Regions from separate parts of the Micromonospora sp. NBC_01699 genome, predicted to be linked through region 3. Evidence: predicted binding sites of a transcription regulator. Region 3 holds the regulator's gene; each other region holds the start of a gene.
The links. Region 3 encodes HrcA, which represses chaperone genes, less so after heat shock. Its sites were predicted from a motif close to GGTTNGCACNCTCNNNNNGAGNGTGCNAACC; they were not measured.
Positions count from the first base shown of each region.

Region 1: a site for HrcA is predicted at 1,961-1,991, ahead of groL (chaperonin GroEL). Genes of this name have one in related genera too.
Region 2: a site for HrcA is predicted at 2,730-2,760, ahead of groES (co-chaperone GroES). Genes of this name have one in related genera too.

Region 1 is NZ_CP109199.1:7,549,687-7,555,427, reverse strand. It holds gene OG792_RS31190 (GNAT family N-acetyltransferase) at 1-500, opposite strand, end outside; gene OG792_RS31185 (cold-shock protein) at 1,096-1,299, shown strand; gene groL (chaperonin GroEL) at 2,238-3,860, shown strand; gene OG792_RS31175 (hypothetical protein) at 3,917-4,111, opposite strand; gene OG792_RS31170 (GNAT family N-acetyltransferase) at 4,340-5,359, opposite strand; gene OG792_RS31165 (S8 family serine peptidase) at 5,422-5,741, opposite strand, start outside.
Region 2 is NZ_CP109199.1:765,790-771,530, reverse strand. It holds gene OG792_RS03545 (molybdopterin-dependent oxidoreductase) at 1-390, opposite strand, end outside; gene groL (chaperonin GroEL) at 567-2,201, opposite strand; gene groES (co-chaperone GroES) at 2,283-2,597, opposite strand; gene OG792_RS03530 (THUMP-like domain-containing protein) at 2,951-4,201, shown strand; gene ybaK (Cys-tRNA(Pro) deacylase) at 4,212-4,691, shown strand; gene OG792_RS03520 (sugar ABC transporter substrate-binding protein) at 5,145-5,741, shown strand, end outside.
Region 3 is NZ_CP109199.1:6,498,593-6,504,333, forward strand. It holds gene OG792_RS26465 (beta-glucosidase family protein) at 1-1,014, shown strand, start outside; gene OG792_RS26470 (16S rRNA (uracil(1498)-N(3))-methyltransferase) at 1,044-1,778, opposite strand; gene dnaJ (molecular chaperone DnaJ) at 2,063-3,196, opposite strand; gene hrcA (heat-inducible transcriptional repressor HrcA) at 3,296-4,318, opposite strand; gene OG792_RS26485 (DUF4870 domain-containing protein) at 4,595-5,269, shown strand; gene hemW (radical SAM family heme chaperone HemW) at 5,331-5,741, opposite strand, start outside.

The DNA of each region.
Region 1 (5,741 bases), 1.1 Mb from region 3:
CGCGGGTGGGGCAGGCGGACGCCGGTGTCCTCGAAACCCAGGCGCTGGTAGGCGCGGATCGCCCGGTTGTTGCCGACCACCACCTCCAGCAACAGTTCGGGTCGTCCGGCCGCCCGTGACCAGGCTGCCACCCCCTCGATCAGGTCGGCGAGCAGGCCGGTGCCGCGCCTGGCCGGGGTGAGGTAGACGGCGAAGATCACGGTGAGTCCCGGCTCGGCGTGCACCGCGTGCCCACCCGCGTGCCCGACGAACCGGCCGTCGGGGTACGCCGACCGCGGTTCGGCGACGAACGCCGCGATCTGGCTGCCGTAGGCGTTCTGTCGTACTCGGCTCGCGTACTCGGCGTGTGGTCGGGCGGCTGCCTCGGCGACCGTCTCCAGGAAGGCCAGGGGTGCGTCGGCGAGCATCTCCAGTCGCAGCGCCCGCATCCGGGCGGCGTCGGTGGGTCGGATCCGCCTGACCCGTGGCCGCTCATCGACGCTCCCGTCGCCGGGTCGCAGACCGTCGACGGCGCCCGGACGGAGGCCGTTGCCGGGCCGCAGGCCGTCGCCGTCGGCGCCCGGACCGAGGCCGTTGCCGTCGTCGGCCGGGATGCCGTCGACGGGTGTGCGGGACACGGCGCCGGCGTCCGGTGGGCCGGTTGCGGCAGCGCTCGCGTCGGATCGGGCGGTTGCGGCGGCGCTCGCGTCGGATCGGGCGGTTGCGGCGGTCGCGTGCGGTGGGGCGGTTGCGGCGGCCACGTCTGGTGGGGCGGTTGCGGCGGACGCCGGCATGCTGGTCATGGGGCATGCCTACCCCCGACTGACCCGACGGGCAACCGGATTGCGGATCACGGTTGCGTCGCGCCCCGCGAGATACATGATCAATTGTACGACGTAAAGACGTCCGACGATGTAGGTGTAATCGTCGTCGGAGAGGTGCGCGTACCGGCTGCTGTCCCTTTTGGGGTAGTGCACCTCGGTCGGACCTCGTGTAGCGTGCGATTTCGGTTGCTGTATTCGTGGATCGATATGGGTCCCGAGTCGGCGGCTCCGGTCGGCGTACGCCGGGGCCGGGGGTGTTTGACCCAGCACGATCGAAGTGAGGAAGTGCACCGTGGCACAGGGCACCGTCAAGTGGTTCAACAGTGAAAAGGGCTACGGCTTCATTGCGGTCGACGGCGGGCAGGACGTATTCGTCCATTTCTCCGCGATCGAGATGGATGGCTACAAGGCGCTCGACGACGGCCAGCGGGTGGAGTTCGAAATCGCCCAGGGCCAGAAGGGGCCGCAGGCGGAGAAGGTGCGCCTCCTCGCCTGACCGGTTCGTCTGAACCGTCCGACCGGTCGGGAGTCCCGACCGAGTGCAACCGATAATCACAGCCGGAATCGATAACGACAGGGCGTCGGTCTCCCCGTGGAGTGCGGCGCCGCTGTCGCGCTTCTGTCTTGGTCGGTGTTTCGCTGCCGCCCCGGTTGATGTTCCGCTGCCGTGTGCCCGGGACCCAGGGGTGTCGGTCCGGTTGGCTGTGTGGCTCCCGTCGTCGCGGTGGGACGGGCTCGTGTGTTGGCCCGAGCCTGCCCCGATCCGTGACGCCCGAGCCCGCGCCGATCCGTGACGCCCGAGCCCGCGCCGATCCGTGACGCCCGAGCCCGCGTTAGTTCAGGTGATGTCCTGGCTCGTGTTGGTTCGTGTGGAGTCCGATTCGCATGCTGTCCAGTCTGCTACGCCTTGGGGGCTCTGCTGCCATTCGAGGGGTTCGCCCGGCTTGCGGGGTCGGTGCGCCGGATGTTCATCCGTGCGTCGTCCACGCGATGTTCCGCACCGGGTCGGGACCGTACGGGTCGCAGGGTGGTGTGGTCGGGCTTTCGGCGGTGATGGTGCTGGTCGCCGGGGTGGCGGATCGCGCGCGAAGGTAGGTCCGGTCGGTCCGGCTCCGGCCCACTCGCTTGCACTCGACATGGGAGAGTGCTAAACAAGTGATTGGCACTCGCGCGGTGTGAGTGCCAGAGGTCGGGGCGGTTAGGGCCACGGTCGCGCACCGGTGACGGAGCGGGGCACATGGCCGGTCGTCGCGGGCTGTCCGGCCCGACCGACGGACGTCACTGCCGCCTAGTGCGCGGGAGTCGGTCCGGTGCGTTCGCGCCGGACCAGACCGCGCGCCAGCGCAGTAGTGACGTCCGAAGGTGCGAAGTCAGGCGGCCGATCCGGGACCAACCGGCTCGGGTGGCCGTGAGTGTCCAGGAGGACAACGCCGTATGGCCAAGATCATCGCGTTCGACGAAGAGGCCCGCCGTGGCCTTGAGCGGGGCATGAACCAGCTCGCCGACGCCGTCAAGGTGACGCTCGGCCCCAAGGGCCGCAACGTCGTGCTCGAAAAGAAGTGGGGCGCCCCCACCATCACCAACGATGGTGTGAGCATCGCCAAGGAAATCGAGCTTGAGGACCCCTACGAGAAGATCGGCGCCGAGCTGGTCAAGGAGGTCGCCAAGAAGACCGACGACGTTGCCGGTGACGGCACGACGACGGCGACCGTCCTGGCTCAGGCGCTGGTCCGCGAGGGCCTGCGCAACGTCGCGGCCGGCGCGAACCCGATGGCCCTGAAGCGGGGCATCGAGGCTGCGGTGGCGGCGGTGGCGGAGGAACTGGCCAAGCTCGCCAAGGATGTCGAGACCAAGGAGCAGATCGCCTCGACCGCGTCGATCTCCGCCGGTGACACCACCGTCGGCGAGATCATCGCCGAGGCGATGGACAAGGTCGGCAAGGAAGGCGTCATCACCGTCGAGGAGAGCAACACCTTCGGGCTCGAACTGGAGCTCACCGAGGGTATGCGCTTCGACAAGGGCTACATCTCGCCGTACTTCTGGACCGACCCGGAGCGGATGGAGGCCGTCCTCGACGACCCCTACATCCTGATCGTCAACAGCAAGATCGCTTCGGTGAAGGACCTGCTGCCGATCCTGGAGAAGGTCATGCAGTCGGGCAAGCCGCTGCTGATCATCTCCGAGGACGTCGAGGGCGAGGCCCTGGCCACCCTCATCGTCAACAAGGTCCGGGGCACCTTCAAGTCCGTTGCCGTCAAGGCGCCGGGCTTCGGTGACCGCCGCAAGGCCATGCTGACCGACATCGCGATCCTCGCGGGTGGCTCTGTCATCAGCGAGGAGCTGGGCCTGAAGCTCGACGGCATCGGCCTCGACCTGCTGGGCCGCGCCCGCAAGATCGTGGTGACCAAGGACGAGACCACGATCGTCGACGGTGCCGGTGACGCCGACCAGATCCAGGGTCGGGTCAACCAGATCCGCGCCGAGATCGAGAAGAGCGACTCGGACTACGACCGCGAGAAGCTGCAAGAGCGCCTGGCCAAGCTGGCCGGCGGTGTTGCCGTGATCAAGGTTGGCGCGGCCACCGAGGTCGAGCTCAAGGAGCGCAAGCACCGCATCGAGGACGCCGTTCGCAACGCGAAGGCGGCCGTCGAAGAGGGCATCGTCCCCGGTGGTGGCGTCGCGCTGGTGCAGGCCGGCAAGACCGCCTTCGACAAGCTGGACCTCTCGGGTGACGAGGCGACCGGTGCGGCGATCGTCAAGATCGCGCTGGACGCCCCGCTGCGCCAGATCGCCGTCAACGCCGGCCTTGAGGGTGGCGTCGTGGTGGAGAAGGTCCGCAACCTGGAGCCCGGCCACGGCCTGAACGCCGCGAACGGTGAGTACGTCGACCTGCTCAAGGCCGGCATCATCGACCCGGCCAAGGTGACCCGTTCGGCGTTGCAGAACGCGGCCTCGATCGCGGCACTGTTCCTGACCACCGAGGCAGTGGTGGCGGACAAGCCGGAGAAGAACCCGGCCCCGGCTGCTGCGCCGGGCGGCGGGGACATGGACTTCTGAGTCCATCCACGTAACATCCGTAAGGGGCGGGCCGCGTCAGCGGTCCGCCCCTTACGTCATGTCGGTAGTCGTCGTTGATTGCGTTGCTTGTCCGTACGGGAAAAGGGCTTTCCGATCTGGATCGGGGCGTCGACCATCTCCAGCGGTTCATCGGATGCGAGTTCGTTCAGCCGATCCATTTCCGCGCGCTGCTCCGCGTCGCCGTAATCGAGGCGATGTACCGGCGTTTCGGCGGGAATCTCGGCTGCCATCCTGGCCCAGGCGCCCGCCGCGAGATCGTCAATCGGTTCGTCGTCCTTCGCCATGACTTCCTCCTTGGCTCAAACGGTAGGAGCCGGGAAGGCAACGGTGCTGAGAAACGGCGCTATAAACGGATATCTCCTATTCGCCCCTTTCGTGGCGAACCGCTGGTGTGTCCCGCCGAACCCGCAGGAGTGTCCCGCCGACCCGACGGGTCGTTCCGCCGGCGCGATGCCCGGTCAGAGTTGCTTGCGGTAGAGGAAGAAGACCCGCTCGATCCGCGCACCCGAGTTGCTGGCATAGAACGGGACCGGACCCACCCAGCCGATCTCCGCCCGCAGGTGTCCCGCCGCGCGCTGGTCGGCCAGACACCGCCGCAACAGCACCCCGCCGATCCCCAACCCCTGGGCGGCCGGGGCGGTGCCCATCGGGCCGAACCAACTCGGCCGCGACGACCCGTACGCGGCGAAGCCGAGCACCTCGACCGTCGAGCTGTCGACGGCGGCACCGCCCTCGCCCGTACCGGCGTCCGGGGCGGCGCCGTCGATGGTGGCGGCAACCCGGTCACGTACGGCGATGTGGCAGCCGGCGCCCGTACGCCCGATCGAGTCGGCGACCTCGCCACCCCAGGCCACCCCGAACGTCTCCCGCGCGAACCCGACCAGCATGGCCGCGTCTTCGGGCTCGGCCCGGCGTACCGTGACGCCCTGCGCGGCGAGCCGCTGTTCGGCGTCCTCGGTGCCGCGCAGTGCCGGCGACTCGTCGTAGGACAGGTCGGCCGTCATGTTCCAGGCGGTGTTCTCCTGCTCGTAGCCAAGCGCCATCGCGGCGCAGATGGCCGGCGTGTAGCGCACGTCGATGCCGGGCCAGACGTAGTGCGGCGGATTGCCGGCCAGCAGCACCTCACCGGCACCGAGCCCGGACAGGGCGCCCTCGATCCGGGCCAGCAGGGCCCGCCCGATCCCGCGACGGCGGTGCGCCGAGTGCACCGCGACCAGGTCGACGTGACCCAGGGACGAGTCGCGGTGGGCGATCGAGCCGAGCACCACGCCCACGGTGGCGGACTCCACGACGGCGACAAAACCGACAGTACGGCGGCGGGTCGGGGCACCCGGCAGCGTGGTGGTGTCCCGGAGCCGGGACACGATCGCCGCCGACTCGGCCGCGTCGTCCGGCAGGTCCAGCGCCTCGGCGCAGAGGGCCACCACCGCGGGTACGTCGTCGTCGGTCAGTTCGATGATCGAGAAATCGTGGTCCACGATCGCCGACCATAGGACACCGTCGCCCCGCCGCGCTGCCCGCCCTGTGTGGCCGTACCGGTTCAGCGCGACTGCCGGGCGGCCCGCACGGCGGCGTACGCGTCGACCAGACCGGCCCCGGTGAGGTTGCCGGGCGGGCCGCAGGTGGTGTCCGGTCCGGACGGGCCGTCGTCGGACGGTGCCACCGGTGCGGCGGTCTCCCGCAGGATCCGCCAGGTCCGGTCCAGGTCACCGACGAGCGCCGGATTCGCCGACCACATCAACGCCACCACCCCCGCGACGTGCGGGGTCGCCATCGAGGTACCGCTGAGGGTGGCGTACCCGCCGCCCGGCATCGCCGACAGCACGTCGGCGCCCGGCGCGACCAGGTCGGGCTTTGCCG
Region 2 (5,741 bases), 2.5 Mb from region 3:
CAGGGCGGCGCCGACCAGCGAGGGCAGTACGGCGGTGGCGCCGGCACCGGGGCGGGTCAGGGCCGCGGTCGCGCCGACGATCCCGAACAGGGCGATGCCGGCGTACCCGAGCGGCGGGGTGCGCAGCGCGCCGATGCCGATCAGCGCGGCGAAGCCGGCCAGGAGCAGGGCGGTGCCGATCAGCAGCGCGGTCTTGTCGTGTACGCCGAACACATCGATCGCGAACTGCTTCAGCGGTTCGGGTACGAGGTCGACCACGACCCCGCCGACCGCTACCAGCGGAGCGGACCGCGCCCCAGTGGGTACGGCGACCAGTTCGGCCGAGCCGATCGCGACCGTGGCGGCGGCGATCCCGGCCAGTGCGCCGTACCTGCGTTTTGGCGTGCTCACCGGCCCAGTGTTGACGATCATCGGGCGGACCGGTAGTGACGTGGACCGCTGCCGAACGCAAACCAGGGTAGATTCGCGCGGTCCGGCGCTTTGTACGCCATTGACGCTGATCTACCCTGGTTCGACGGTTATCGCAGGTGGTGCGGTGTTACGGGTGGTGCGGCGTCACGGGTGGACTAGAAGCCCGGACCGTGCTGGTGGCCGTGGCCGTGGCCACCGCCGGCCGAAGCCTCCGCCCTGGCCGGCTTCTCCACGATCAGGCTCTCCGTGGTGAGCAGCAGACCGGCGATCGACGCGGCGTTGATGACCGCGTTGCGGGTCACCTTCACCGGGTCGACGATGCCGGCCTTGGCCAGGTCGACGTACTCGTCGGTGGCGGCGTTGAGGCCGAAGCCCCAGTCGCCGGCGGCGACCTTCTGCACGACCACGTAACCGTCGTGCCCGGCGTTCTGGGCGATCCAGCGCAGCGGCTCGACCAGCGACTTGCGGACGATCGAGACACCGACCTTCTCGTCACCGGTGAAGCCCAGGTCGTCGTCGAGCACCGAGGCGATCTGCACCAGGGCGGCGCCGCCACCCGGGATGATGCCCTCCTCGACGGCGGCCTTGGTGGCGGCGATCGCGTCTTCGATGCGGTGCTTGCGCTCCTTCATCTCGACCTCGGTCGCCGCGCCGGCCTTGATCACCGCGATGCCACCGGAGAGCTTCGCCAGCCGCTCGGCCAGCTTCTCCCGGTCCCAGTCGGAGTCCGAAGCCTCGATCTCCTTGCGGATCTGGGCGACCCGGTCGGCCACCTCGGTGCTCCGGCCCTTGCCGTCGATCACCGTGGTGTTGTCCTTGTCGACCACTACCCGGCGGGCGCTGCCGAGCACCTCAAGGCCGACCGTGTCGAGCTTGTAACCCAGCTCGGGCGCGACCAGCTCGGCGCCGGTGATGACCGCCATGTCCTGCAACAGCGCCTTGCGGCGGTCGCCGAACCCGGGGGCCTTGACCGCGCAGACCTTGACCGTCTTGCGGATCGAGTTGACCACGAGCGTGGACAGGGCCTGGCCCTCCACGTCCTCGGCCACGATCAGCAGCGGCTTGCTGGTCTGGAGGACCTTCTCCAGCAGCGGCAGCAGTTCCTCGATCGCCGAGATCTTCTGGGTCGTGATCAGGATGTACGGGTCGTCGAGGACCGCTTCCTGCGACTCAGCGTCGGTCACGAAGTTCGGCGAGATGAAGCCCTTGTCGAACTGGAGTCCCTCGGTGACCTCCAGCTCGGTGGCGAGGGTGGAGCCTTCCTCGACGGTGATGACACCGTCGCGGCCGACCCGCTCCATCGCCTCGGCGATCAGGTCGCCGATGGTCGCGTCCTGCGCCGAGATGGTCGCCACGTGCGCGACCAATTCCCGGCTGCCGACCTCGACGGCCTTGGCGAGCAGCGCCTCGGACACCTTGGTGGCGGCCGCGTCGATGCCCCGCTTGAGACCGGTCGGGTTGGCCCCGGCGGTCACGTTGCGCAGGCCCTCGCGTACGAGTGCCTGGGCCAGCACGGTCGCGGTGGTGGTCCCGTCGCCGGCGACGTCGTTGGTCTTGGTCGCCACCTCCTTGACCAGCTGCGCGCCGAGGTTCTCGTAGGGGTTGGTGAGCTCGATCTCCTTGGCGATGGTCACGCCATCGTTGGTGATCGTCGGCGCACCGAACTTCTTGTCCAGGACGACGTTGCGCCCACGCGGGCCGAGGGTGACCTTGACCGTATCGGCGAGCGTGTTGACACCGTGCTCCAGCAGGTGCCGGGCGTCATCCGAGAAGCTCAGAATCTTCGCCATGTTTTACTCGGGTCCCTTCACACAGCACTGCCCCGGCCCGGCATGCCGGTCCGGGGCAGTGATCACTGATCGGTCAGATCACTACTTCTCGATGACCGCGAGGACGTCGCGGGCGGAGAGCACCAGGTACTCCTCGCCGGCGTACTTAACCTCGGTGCCGCCGTACTTCGAGTAGAGGACCGTGTCGCCGACCTTGACGTCAACCGGGATCCGGTTGCCCTTGTCGTCGATGCGGCCCGGTCCGACAGAGAGGACGGTGCCCTCCTGCGGCTTTTCCTTGGCGGTGTCGGGGATCACGATGCCCGACGCCGTGGTCGTCTCAGCCTCGTTCGCCTGGACCAGGATCCGGTCCTCGAGCGGCTTGATCGCAACCTTGGTCGCGGTAGTCACGGGCATACCCTCCTGGGGTACTGGTTTCTGTGCCGGCCAGCGAGCCGGCCAGCGTCAATCTGCCACATGCCACCGGGCGGGTCCGTCGTCGCGGGAGCCGGTCCGCCTGGCGTTTCAGCCACCGGACCGGAGCCCGGAAGCTGGCACCCTCGGACTGAGAGTGCTAACGGCAGGTTATGCCGGTGGCTAGCACTCCGTCAAGGAGAGTGCCAACATGACGGCCGGCGTGTTCGGTGAAACCCCTTACCAGGCCACCGCCGGACCGGCCGCGCCGCACCGTCCCGGGGCGCCTCGCCCACCCCACCAGCGATCGACGTGTACTGCCTCACATCGAGCGTGCGCTGCCCCACAATGTCTCGATGGATCTCGACCAGCTCGCCGCGCTGCGTACACCGGTGGGGGTGGCCGCGCTCGCCGCGGCGGCCGACGTGGCCGGCGGTGACCCGCTGGCCGCGGCCACCGCGCTCCGCTCGGCGGGTCTGCCGGGTCCGCTCGCCGCCACCGCCCTCACCCAGGCGGAGTTGCGCCGCCGGGCGGTCGGCAAGTTCGGCCCGGCCGCCGCCGGGATGTTCTTCACCCGGTCCGGGCTGGAGCAGGCGACCAGGTCCGTGGTCGCCGACCGGCGGGCCCGCCGGTTGCGCGACGCCGGGGTGCGCACCCTGGCCGACCTGGGTTGCGGCCTCGGCGCGGACGCGCTCGCCGCCGCCCGTGCCGGGATCCGGGTGTACGGGGTGGAGGCCGATCCGACCACCGCCGCGCTGGCCGCCGCGAACGCGGAGGCGGCCGGGCTGGCCGCCTGCTTCACCGTCGAGTGCGCCGACGCGACCGGATTCGACCCGACCGGTCTGGACGCGGTCTTCTGCGATCCGGCCCGGCGCGCGACCGGTGGCCGGCGGATCTTCGACCCGGCCGCGTACTCACCGCCGTGGGACTTCGTGCTCGGCCTGGCGCGGCGGGTGCCGTACACGGTGGTGAAGGTCGCGCCGGGACTGGACCACCGGCTGATCCCGCCGGGCGCGGAGGCGGAGTGGGTCAGCGTCGACCGGGATCTGGTCGAGGCCGCGCTCTGGTGCGGGCCGCTCGCCGGGCCCGCCCGCCGCGCCACCGTGCTGCGGACCGCGCGGGAATCCGCCGGCCCGATCCCGGTCCAGCCGGCCGGCGGTACGGGGTCCGGCCGGGTCGCGGTGGCCCAGCTCACCGGCACCGGGGCGGTGCAGGCGCCGGTCGGCCCGGTCCGGCGTTACGTCCACGACCCGGACGGCGCGGTGGTCCGGGCCCACCTGGTCGCCGAGTTCGCCGAGGGCGTGGCCGGCTCCCTGGCCGACCCGGACATCGCCTATGTGTACGCCGACACGGCGACGCCGACCCCGTTCGCCCGGTGCCTGGAGGTCACCGACGTGCTGCCGTTCTCGCTGAAGCGGCTGCGCGGGCTGCTGCGCGGTCGCCGGGTCGGCCGGGTGGAGATCCTGAAGCGGGGTTCGGCGCTGGATCCGGAGCGGCTGCGGCACGATCTGCGCCTGTCCGGCGACGAACCGGCCAGCCTGGTGCTGACCCGGGTGGCCGGCGCGCCCACGGTGCTGGTCTGTCGGCCGGTGTCACCGACCGGGTAGGGTCCCGGCCGTGGCAGGTCAGGCGACCCCGGCGACGGCACTGCTGGTCAGGCAGAAGGTCGCGCACACCACCCACCCGTACGACGTGCCGGCGGACTCGCCCGGCTACGGCGCGGAGGTGGCCGCCGTACTCGGGGTGGATCCGGCGCGGGTGTTCAAGTCGCTGGTCACCGAGGTCGACGGGGCGTTGACCGTGGCGGTCGTGCCGGTCACCGGCGAGCTGGACCTGAAGGCGTTGGCGGCGGCGGTGGGCGGCAAACGGGCGGCGCTCGCCGACCGGACGGTGGCCGAGCGGACCACCGGGTACGTCCGGGGCGGGATCAGCCCGCTCGGCCAACGAAAGCGGTTACCGACCGTAGTCGATTCATCGGCAGAGCGTTTCTCCACTGTGTACGTCTCCGCCGGCCGACGTGGCCTGCAACTCCAGCTCGCACCGGCCGACCTGATCCGGCTGACCAGCGCGGTCATCGCGGCGATCGCCGCCGACTGACCGGCGAACTGCCCACTTTCGACCCACCTGCTGCTGCTTGCCGGTACTTGGTCAGTCGATGACCGTCGTTGCACTCTGTGCTTTTTCCCACACAAAATTGATAGCACTCGGGCGAACGGCGTGAGCCGACAGAGCGCCCGTCTCGGCGACGGTTCGGTCATTTGGCCCGACAGGGGTTGAACCAGGCGGCAAATGGGAACGATCCACCCAGACGAAGCGACCCGATGACGGCCGCATGTCACTCGCGTTGCTGAATTGTTATCGCAGGCAACAAAACTCGTGGCCTCGGCACTCTTGTGTCCCACCCCGTGCGCGCAATACGTTGCCGGACACAACAAAAGTAAGTACGGCCCACTCTGACCATCCCTTGCAGTGGCGGCTGCCCGCACCGACGAGCCGCACCACGCAACGACTCAGCGGACCGAACCCCACCCCCCGAAAGGACCCGTAGCAATGCGCAAAGGGATCCTCACCATCGCCGCCGTGGGCCTGCTGGCCACCGGTGCACTGACGGCCTGCGGCGACAACTCCGACGAGGCCGGTGGCGGCAACGCCGCCAAGACCCCGAAGATCGGCGTGATCCTGCCGGACAGCGCCTCCTCCGACCGCTGGGAGACCGCGGACCGGAAGTACCTGGAGGAGGCCTTCAAGACCGCGGGCGTCGACTACGTCATCCAGAACGCCCAGGGCGACAAGTCCCAGTTCCAGACCATCGCCGACCAGATGATCACCGGTGGCGCGACCGCCCTGATGATCGTGAACCTGGACTCCGGCACCGGTAAGGCCGTACTCGACAAGGCGAAGTCCCAGGGCGTCGCCACCATCGACTACGACCGCCTCACCCTCGGCGGCTCGGCCCAGTACTACGTCAGCTTCGACAACGTCGCGGTTGGCAAGCTCCAGGGCGAGGGCCTGGTCAAGTGCCTGACCGAGAAGGGTGTCAAGAACCCGGTCGTGGCCGAGCTGAACGGCTCGCCGACCGACAACAACGCCACCCTGTTCAAGAACGGCTACGACTCGGTGCTCCAGCCCAAGTACGACTCCAAGGAG
Region 3 (5,741 bases):
GCCGGCACCGAGATCTTCGACGGCCCGCTCTTCGACGGGGAGCAGGACCCGGCGGAGACATTCCTCGCCCCGGTGGAGCGACGCTTCGCGATCACCCTGCTCGAAGGCGAACCGGTGCAGGTGACCCTGACCCAGCAGGTGGTCGAGGGAATGGCCGGCGCCGTGCACTTCGCCCTCGGCCACGCCGCACCGACCGCCAGCCCCGACGAGTTGATCGACGCGGCCGCCCGCGCCGCCGCCGAGGCGGACGTGGCCGTCGTCGTGGTCGGCACCACCGAACAGGTCGAGTCCGAAGGCTTCGACCGGACCAGCCTCGCCCTGCCCGGCCGCCAGGACGAACTGGTCAGCCGGGTCGCCGCGGCCAACCCGCGTACGGTCGTCGTGGTCAACGCCGGCTCCCCGGTCCTGATGCCCTGGGCCGACGAGGTGGCGGCGATCCTGCTCACCTGGTTTCCGGGACAGGAGGCCGGTGCCGCGCTCGCCGACGTACTGCTCGGCGTGGCCGAGCCCGGCGGGCGGCTGCCCACCACCTGGCCCCGACACGCCGACGACGCACCCGTCCTCTCCACCGCCCCGACCGACCGCACCCTCAGCTACGACGAGGGCGTTTTCATCGGCTACCGGGGCTGGCGGGCCGAACCCCTCTTCCCGTTCGGCCACGGCCTCGGCTACACCACCTGGGCGTACGAGTCACTGACGGTCGACACCACCGCCGACAACCCGGTCGCGGTGGTGACGCTGCGCAACGCCGGCAGCCGTACCGGCCGTGAGGTGGTACAGCTCTACGTCGGCCCGGCCGAGCCCGACCCCGAGCGCCCGACCCGGCAACTCGCCGGCTTCGCCACGGTCACCGCCGCACCCGACGAGACGATCACCGTACGCGTCCCGCTGGCCGCCCGCTCCACCCAGATCTGGGCCGGTCAATGGCGTACGGTCCCCGGCCCCTACACCGTAGAAGCCGCCCGAGGCGTCGCCGACATCCGCCTGACCACCACCCTGGAAGTCACCGACTGACCGTCGGCCCCCGGCCCGATCGATCCGGCCTACCAGCGCCCAAGCCTCGCCGACAACACAGCCAGCGCCGCCACGCCCGCGGTCGACGTACGCAGCACCGCCGGACCCAGGCGCACCGTCCGCGCACCGACCGCCTCGAATGCGGCCACCTCGGCCGGGGTTATGCCGCCCTCCGGCCCCACCACCAGCACTATCTCCCCGCTCGCCGGCAGCTCCACGGTGGAAAGCCCCACCGTCGCCTCCTCGTGCAGCACGAAGCCCGCCGCCGCCCCGGCGATCCGGTCCACCACCCGCCCGGTCGACTCGTCCGGGGGCCCGGCCACCACCGGCAACCACGACCGGCGGGACTGCTTCGCCGCCTCCCGCGCGGTCGCCACCCACTTCTCCCGCGCCCGGCCACCCCGCTCACCGCGCCACTGCACCACCGAACGGGACGCCGCCCAGGGCACGATCTCGTCCACCCCGACCTCGGTCATCGCCTGTACGGCCAACTCGCCCCGGTCCCCCTTGGCGATCCCCTGCACGACCACCAGACGCGGGTCGCACGCATCGTCGTACGCCAACGAGCTGATCCGAAGCTCCAACGTCCCCCGGCCGACGGCCGTCACCACCGCGCTGGCCGTGCCACCCCGCCCATCCGCGAGCAGCAACCCCTCCCCCACCCGCAACCGCTGCACCGTAGCCGCATGATGCCCCTCAACTCCCCCCAGCGTGAACACTTCCCCCACCGGCAGGTCCTCCACCAAAAACAACGCCACAGACACGAAGAAAGGCTAACCGCTCCCCCACCCCCACCCCCACCCCCAATAAGGCCCCTCACGTAGAAAAAGAGTGGCTACCCCCAAAGGAATAACCACTCTTTCTCTACAACTTGCCAATCACCCCGCCAGCTTTGACCGCAACCAACGTCGCGAGTCGACCGAGCGCCGCCGCGGTGACTTCGTCCGAGGACGACGAGGCGAAGCCTTCGTCGCCCGCAGGACGAAGTCACCGCACCTGGGCGGCGCGAAGCGGAGCGAGCCGCCCCGGCGGAGCCGGGGCCAAAAAACTAGTGCCCGTTGAACGCGTCTCGCATGCGGGAGAAGAAGCCGCCCTGTTTGCTCAGCTCGGCCACCTCCTCGCCCCTGGTCTTGGCGAAGTCGCGGAGCATGCGCTCCTGGTCGGCGTCGAGCTTGGTCGGGGTACGGACGTCCAGGTGGACGAAGAGGTCACCCCGTCCGGTGCCGCGCAGGTGCGGTACGCCACGGGCGCGCAGCCGCAGGGTGCTGCCCGGTTGGGTGCCCGGCTTGACGTCGACGGGTTCGTCGCTGTCCAGCGTCTTGATGGTGAGCCGGGTGCCCAGCGCGGCGGCGGTCATCGGCACGGTGACCCGGCAGTGCAGGTCGTCGCCCTTGCGGGAGTAGACGTCGTGGGTGCGTTCGTGGATCTCGACGTAGAGGTCGCCCGCGGTGCCGCCACCGGGGCCGACCTCGCCCTGCTGGGCGAGCCGGATCCGCATGCCGTCCTCGACCCCGGCCGGGATCTTGACGGTCAGCGACCGGCGGGTACGGACCCGGCCGTCACCGGCACAGGTCGGGCAGGGTTGCGGGATGACGGTGCCGTAGCCCTGGCAGACCGTGCACGGCCGGGACGAGACGACCTGGCCGAGGAAGGTCCGCTGCACCGACTGGACCTCGCCGCGCCCACCGCACGCCTCACAGGTGGCGAGATGGGTGCCGGCGGCGGTGCCCGCACCGGCGCAGGTGGTGCAGAGTACGGCGGTGTCGACGGTGATCGGCGCCTCGACGCCGAAGGCCGTCTCGTTCAGGTCCAGTTCGAGGCGCAGGATGGCGTCGGCGCCCGGCCGGGTACGTGGCCGGGGCCCCCTGCTCCCACCCGCGGCACCGAAGAAGGCGTCCATGATGTCCTGGAAGCCGACGAACGGGCCGGCTCCGCCGGGTCCGGCACCACCGCCGCCACCGCCGGGGGCCAGGGGGTCCCCGCCAAGGTCGACGATCTGGCGCTTCTGGTCGTCGGAGAGGACCTCGTAGGCGGCGTTGATGTCCTTGAACTTCTCGTGCGCCTCCGGATCCGGATTGACGTCCGGATGGAACTGCCGCGCCAGCTTGCGGTAGGCGCGCTTGATCTCGTCGTCGGAGGCCCCCCGGCTGACGCCGAGAATCCCGTAGTAGTCCTTGGCCACTGTGTTCCGTGTCCCCATGTCAGTCGTGCCGTCCGCCGATGTTGTCGGGTCAGCTTGTCGGTCGGTTCCGCGCCGGTGCTGCCCGCTGCCCCGGCGCCATCAGTTCTGTGCCAGTAGGTCGCCCACGTAACGGGCGACCGCGCGTACGGTCGCGATGGTGCCGGGGTAGTCCATTCGGGTCGGCCCGAGCACCCCGAGCCCGCCGAGGATGTTGCTGCCGGTGCCGTACCCGGTGCTCACCACCGAGGTGGCCCGCAGGTTGTCGATCTCATTTTCGTCGCCGATCCGAATTCGCAGCGTACTGGGTTCGACCTCGCCGAAGAGCTTGAGCAGGATGACCTCCTCCTCCAGCGCTTCGAGGATCGGGCGCAGCGAGCCCTGGAAGTCGAGCAGCCCGCCACGGGTCAGGTTGGCCGTGCCGGCCAGGGCGATGCGTTCCTCGTTTCGTTCGACGAGGGTTTCGAGCAGGACCGTCGCCAGGGTCACCATCGCCGGGCGCAGGTCGGGTGTGACCTCGTCGACGAGTGCCTGGACCAGCGGCGGGGTGTCGGAGAGCCGGCTGCCGACGAGTTTCTCGTTGACCAGTCGGCGCAGGTCGGTGACGTCGTCGGCGAGCAGTGGTGCGGGCATCTCGACCAGGCGCTGTTCGACCCGACCGGTGTCGGCGATCATGACGAACATGAGCCGGGTGGTGGAGATCGGCACGAGTTCCAGGTGACGTACGGACGAGCGGGCCAGGCTGGGGTACTGCACCACGGCGACCTGCCGGGTGAGCTGGGCGAGCAGCCGGACCGTACGGTGCACCACGTCGTCGAGGTCGACGGCGCCGACCAGGAAACGTTCGATGGCCCGGCGTTCGGCCGGGGTGAGCGGCTTGACCCGGGAGAGACGGTCGACGAAGAGGCGGTAGCCCCGGTCGGTGGGCACCCGGCCGGCGCTGGTGTGCGGCTGCCGGATGTAGCCCTCTTCTTCGAGTACGGCCATGTCGTTGCGGACAGTGGCCGGCGACACACCGAGTTGGTGCCGTTCGACCAGGGCCTTGCTGCCGACCGGCTCCTGGGTGGATACGTAGTCCTCCACGATCGCGCGCAGCACGTCGAGCTTGCGGTCGTCGAGACCCATCCTCACCTCCCTGCGACCGGGTCGGTGCGAGCACCCGGGCCACCAGTCTGGCACTCGACTGTAACGAGTGCCAGTCTACGACGCGGGCCCACCCGGTTGCGATGATCGACCTCGCGCCGCCAGGAGAACCTGGTTGACCCGGTGGCGGAGATCATGGGTGATCTGGTGGACCGTAACCGACCCGATGTCGGCACAACAGCTTCAGTCGGCAATTGTCCACCGGTCGTCACCCGTGGTAGGTGGCGTCGCTTGATCGATACCCCTACCGTGACCACCATGACTGAACCACCCCGCCCTCCCGGAGAGGGCGGCAACGGCGGTCACCCGCCGGAACCGCCGACCGCTCCGTTCACGTCGCCGGGCTCGTACCCGAGTCCCGGTGAGGCTCCGCCGCCCGGGTACGGCCCGCCGCCGGCCGCCCCGCAGTACGGCTCCCCTCCGCCAGCCCCGCAGTACGGCGCACCGGACGCGCCCGGCGGCGGCTATCCCCCGCCCGGTGGCTACCCGCCACCGGGTGGTTATCCCCCGCCCGGTGGCTACCCCCCGCCGGGTGGTTACCCGCCCGCCGGCGGTGGCTACCCGCCGCCCGGCGGCTACCCGGGCGGCCCGGTCCCGCACGGGTACGCGAACAGCGACGAGAAGACCTTTGCCCTGATCGCGCACTTCGGCGGCATCGTCGTGGGTTTCATCGCCCCGTTGATCTCGCTGTTGGCGAAGGGCAAGGAGTCGCCGACCGTACGGGTGCACGCGGTCGAGGCGCTCAACTTCCAGATCACCTGGGCCGTCGCCACGTTGGTCGCGGTGATCCTCGGGGTCTGCTCGTTCGGGCTCCTCGCCTTCCTTCCCTTGATCACCTGGGCCGTGGTGGTCGTCTTCTCGATCATCGGCGGTCTCAAGGCGAACGAGGGTGCCGTCTACCGGTACCCGATGACGTACCGCCTGGTGAAGTAGCTGTCGTGCGCTGGCTCGGGTCGGTCCGAACCGGCCCGAGCCAGCACGGGGGGCCGCCGGCTCAGGGCAGCAGGTCGCGTACCACGGCGTCGGCGAGCAGTCGGCCGCGCAGGGTCAGCACCGCCCGGCCGGCCGCGTACTCGGGCCGGCTGAGCAGACCGTCGGCCAGGGCCCGGTCCGCTCCGAGTCGGCCGGCGTCGTCGAGCCCGGCCAACGGCAGACCGGAGTCCAGCCGCAGCCGCAGCATCACGTCCTCCATGTGCCGATCGTCACCGGTGAGCAGTTCCCGCGCCTGACCGGGAGACGCACCGGCGGCGAGGCGGTCCGCGTACGCCGTGGGGTGTTTGACGTTCCACCACCGCACGCCGCCGACGTGGCTGTGTGCCCCCGGACCGAGGCCCCACCAGTCCCCGCCGGTCCAGTAGAGCAGGTTGTGCCGGCACCGGGCGTCGGCGGTGCGGGCCCAGTTGGA